Regions from separate parts of the Caulobacter sp. CCG-8 genome, predicted to be linked through region 2. Evidence: predicted binding sites of a transcription regulator. Region 2 holds the regulator's gene; the other holds the start of a gene.
The links. The regulator LexA, encoded in region 2, represses DNA repair genes until DNA is damaged. The targets are predictions, from matches to a motif close to ATGTTCNCNANNTGTTCT.
Positions count from the first base shown of each region.

Region 1 (2,452 bases), on a different contig from region 2:
CGGCGGCCCATGGGGGAGCCGCCGCCCGAAAATCCTATTCCTCTGCGTCGTCGTCCTCGGGACCGCCGACCAGCAACTCTTCCTCGATCTTCCGCGACGACTGACGGACCGCGGCCTCGATCTCGGCCGACAGGTCCTTGTTGGCCTTCAGGAACTCGCGGACGTTGTCGCGGCCCTGGCCGATGCGCTGGCTGTTGTAGGAGAACCAGGAGCCGGCCTTGTCGATGATCCCGGCCTTGACGCCCAGGTCGATGATCTCGCCCAGCTTGGAAATGCCCTCGCCGTACATGATGTCGAACTCGACCTCGCGGAACGGCGGGGCCACCTTGTTCTTGACCACCTTGACCCGGACGTTGTTGCCGACGATCTCGTCGCGGTTCTTGATCGAACCGGTGCGGCGGATGTCCAGGCGGACCGAGGCGTAGAACTTCAGGGCGTTGCCGCCCGTGGTGGTTTCCGGGCTGCCGTACATCACCCCGATCTTGTGACGGATCTGGTTGATGAAGATGACGATGGTGTTGGCCTTGTTGATCGAGGCGGTCAGCTTGCGCAGGGCCTGGCTCATCAGGCGCGCTTGCAGGCCCGGCAGGCTGTCGCCCATCTCGCCTTCGATTTCGGCCTTCGGCGTCAGGGCCGCGACCGAGTCGACGATCACGATGTCGACGGCGCCCGAACGCACCAGGGTGTCGGTGATCTCCAGGGCCTGTTCGCCGTTGTCGGGCTGGGCCACCAGCAGGTTGTCGAGATTGACGCCCAGCTTGTGGGCGTAGCCCGGGTCCAGGGCGTGCTCGGCGTCGACGAAGGCGGCGGTGCCGCCAGCCTTCTGGCATTCGGCCACCACGTGCAGGGCCAGGGTGGTCTTGCCCGAGCTTTCCGGCCCGTAGATCTCGATCACCCGCCCCTTCGGCAGGCCGCCGATGCCCAGGGCGATGTCCAGGCCGAGCGAGCCGGTGGAGATGGCCTCCATCTCGACCTTGCCCTTCTCGCCCAGCTTCATCACCGAGCCCTTGCCGAACGCGCGATCGATCTGGGCCAGAGCCGCCTCGAGGGCGCGTTGTTTGTCGCCGTCTTCTTTGCCCACGAGTTTCAAAGCCGCCTGATTGCTCATTGGAGATATCCGCCCTTATTCCATGATTCCGACAGTCGGATCGGAGGTTCGCGACCGCCGCGCCCACCCGCCTGTGGAATGATTAATGCGTACATGTTTTGTTCCATGTTCGCAACATGTTCTTACTCTAGAGGCAGGGTACGTCAGAACCGGTCGCTTCGAGGGCGGCGCGTGCGACAATTCCTCGCGCCCCGGACCGACGCTGAAAGCGACTGAAAAAGCCCCGGCTCAACCCGGCCTTAACGACGCCCCGCGATGCTGCCCCCCTTCCGGGGGACCTAAAGTCTTGTCGATCGATCCGCGCCGCCTTCTGGGCCTGGCCTTCGCCAGCGCCGACCTGCTTCTGGAAGTCGAGAACGGCCGCGTGAGCCTGGCGCTCGGCGCGGCCCAGCGGATCATGGGCCAGGACGAACGGACCCTGACCGGACGCGCCTGGCGCGACCTGTTCACCGCCGCCGACCGCCCCCTGATCGACGCGGCGACCAGCGCCACGGACGACGGCCAGCGACATGGCCCGATCACCGTCCGCATGGCCGGCGGCGCGGCGCGCCACGTGACCCTGGTCCTGCGCGCCCTGCCCGACAACGGCGGCCGGATCTCGGTCTCGGTCACCCCGGCCCCCGCCCCGTCCGGCCAGCTGGACGAGGAAGGCCTGCGCGGCCGCGAGGCCTTCGAGGACATCGCCCGCGGCCTGTTCGAGGCGGCGCGCGTCACCGGCCTGGAGCTGGAGCTGGCTATGGTCGACTTCCTGGGCCTGGACGCCGTGCGCCAGCAGCTGTCCCAGCCCGAGGCCCGCGCCCTGGACCTGAAGCTGGCCGGCGCCGTGCGCGCCGAGTCGCACGCCGGCGCCATGGCCACCCGCCTGTCGCCCGACCGCTTCGCCCTGATGCGGGCCAAGCCCGACCATCCCGACGACATGGCCCAGCGCCTGAGCCGCGTCACGTCCGTCCAGGCCCAGGCCCACGTGGCGCCGGTGGACGGCGGCTCGGCCCCGGCCCGTAGCCTCAAGGCCCTGCGCTACGCCCTCGACGACTTCCTGCGCGAGGGCCTGAAGGACGCGCCGCCGCTCAGCCTGTCCGAGGCGATGAACCGTTCGGTCAAGCGCACCCTGTCGCGCGCCGGCGCCTTGGGCCTGGCGGTCAGCCAGCGCCGCTTCACCCTGGCCTACCAGCCGGTGGTCGACCTGAGGACGGGCGCGGCCCACCACCACGAGGCCCTGGTGCGCTTCGAGGACGGCGGCAGCCCGTTCCAGCTGATCCGCATGGCCGAGGAATTCGACCTGATCGAGGAGCTGGACCACGCGATCGCCGAGATGGCGGTCAAGCGCCTGGCCGCCGACCGGAC
Region 1 covers NZ_JBBEUD010000022.1:19,770-22,221, forward strand. Annotated here, with positions in the region: gene recA (recombinase RecA) at 35-1,108, opposite strand; gene WAE60_RS19330 (EAL domain-containing protein) at 1,395-2,452, shown strand, end outside.
Region 1: the regulator LexA is predicted to act here: its motif matches at 1,214-1,231, upstream of recA (recombinase RecA).

Region 2 (2,452 bases):
CAAGCGCCACGGCGCGCCCTGCAACGCCTTCGCGGCCTTTCGCGCCGACAAGGTGCGGATCGAGGGACGGACCCAGGTCTGGGCCGGCGCCGAGCACGGCCTGCTGCACGGCTGCCCGATCTGCGGTTCGCCCCTGTTCTGGACGGCGACCGACCAGGACGACGACGAGATCGAGATCCACCTGGGCGGGCTGGACGAGGTCGGCCAGTTCACGCCGCAGTACGAGGTCTGGGTCAAGCGCCGCGAGCCGTGGATGGCGCCGCTGAACGTGCCGCAATATGTCGAGAACCGGCCGGCGGGGATGCCGACCTGAGGGGCTATTCGAAACGCACGCTGAAGCTGCTGTAGCTGCGGGACGTGAAGCGGATCGTCAGATGCAGCGTGCGTCCCTCGATCGATTCGCCCGACTTGACCCTGGCGGCGACCCTTGAGGCGTCCAGCAGCTTCGCCGCGGCCTGGTCGAAACCGTAGCCGCTGGTCCGTGGCGAACCGAGGAAGCAGTCTTCCAACGCGCCCTTCCGGCCGATCGTGCAGGTCGTTTCCACGACATCGGACACGCCCATGCGCTGGGCGTAGTCGGGATAGTACTGATCAGCCCGGAACTTGCCTGTGTTGATCTTCACATCCTGCGCGCCGAGCGGGGCCTGGGGTGAAGCCGAGGCGGTCGAATCGGCGACGGCCGGAGTCGCCTGCAGGGCCAGGATGAACGGTAAGATCAAGGCGTGTTCCTTGAGGTGACGTCGTCCTTGGGTAGCTTGAGCATGGATCGCCGTCCACCACGCTCCCGCAATCTGGAACCCAAAACAAAAAAGCGCTGAGTCCGGTCAGCCAGACTCAGCGCCTTCGATCTTGGTCCCGGCGTTCGCCGGGATGAGCGGACCAGAAACCTAGTGATAGCGCCGGATCAGGCCCACCAGCTTGCCCTGCACCTCGACCTGGTCCGGGCCGAAGATGCGGGTCTCGTACTTGGGGTTGGCCGCTTCCAGGGCGATCGAGCCGCCCTTCTTGCGCAGGCGCTTGAGGGTGGCTTCCTCGCCGACCAGGGCCACGACGATCTCGCCGCTGTTGGCCGTGTCGCCCTTCTTGATGATCACATAGTCGCCGTCGAGGATGCCGGCCTCGATCATCGAGTCGCCCTGGACTTCCAGCACGTAGTGCTCGCCGCCGCCCAGCATGGTCTCGGGCACCGGCAGGCGCTCGCGTTCGTGCTGGATGGCGTCGATCGGGGTGCCGGCGGCGATGCGGCCCAGGATCGGCAGCTCGCGGGTGTTGTCGGCGGCGATCGGCGCGGCCGGGATCGACGGGGCCTGCCCGCCGCCCTCGACCACCTGCGGCTTGAAGGCGCCCCGTCCCTTGGGCGGGGAGGCCGTCGTCGCCTGCTGAGGCAGCTTGACCACTTCCAGCGCCCGGGCCCGGTGGGCCAGGCGGCGGATGAAACCGCGTTCCTCGAGCGCGGTGATCAGGCGGTGGATGCCGGACTTGGACGCCAGGTCCAGCGCCTCCTTCATCTCGTCGAAGGAGGGGGAGACGCCGGTCTCCTTGATCCGTTCGTGGATGAACATCAGCAGCTCGTGCTGCTTGCGCGTAAGCATGTCCGGCCTCGCCAGTCGTCGCGGAACAAACCGCAAACCTCTACGAATGTTCTCTAGGTGTTCTTCGTTGATGTCAAGTTAACGGTGTTCGCCGGAACGGCGGGCGAAAACGCTAGGAAATACAGGCCCCGATCCGGGATCTTGGTGACGCTCGACGGCGGTCCGGCCGAATCGAGGCCTGCCCGGCTTGACGGCCGGCCGCCCGAGGCGGAGCCTCCTGAACAACGATAAGTCACGGGAGGACGCGACCCATGGCCGAGCGCGCCTACGACCTGGTCCTGCGCGGCGGGACGGTGCTGGACGGGATCGGCGGCCCGGGCTTCGTCGCCGACGTGGCGGTCAGGGACGGCCTGATCGCCGCGATCGGGCCGGGCCTGGCGTCGGGCCGCGAGGAGATCGATGCGCGCGGCCGCCTGGTCACCCCGGGCTTCGTCGACATCCACACCCACTACGACGGCCAGGCCACCTGGGACACGTCGATGACGCCCAGCGCCGGGCATGGGGTCACCACCGTGGTGATGGGCAACTGCGGCGTGGGCTTCGCGCCCTGCCGTCCCGAGGACCGCGACCGGCTGATCCGTCTGATGGAGGGCGTCGAGGACATCCCGTTCCCGGTGCTGACCGAGGGCCTGCCCTGGGCCTGGGAGAGCTTTCCCGACTATCTGGACTTCCTGGCCGGCCGCGCCTTCGACGTCGACATCGGCGCCCAGCTGCCGCACGCGGCGCTGCGGGTGTTCGTGATGGGCCAGCGCGGGGCCGATCGCGAGCCGGCGACGCCCGGCGACATCGCCGCCATGGCCGCCATCGCCCGGCGGGCGGTCGAGGCGGGAGCCCTGGGCTTCTCCACCTCGCGGACGCTG
Region 2 covers NZ_JBBEUD010000002.1:114,603-117,054, forward strand. Annotated here, with positions in the region: gene WAE60_RS02070 (GFA family protein) at 1-313, shown strand, start outside; gene WAE60_RS02075 (energy transducer TonB) at 318-719, opposite strand; gene lexA (transcriptional repressor LexA) at 888-1,592, opposite strand; partial or broken gene WAE60_RS02085 (amidohydrolase family protein) at 1,844-2,452, shown strand, end outside.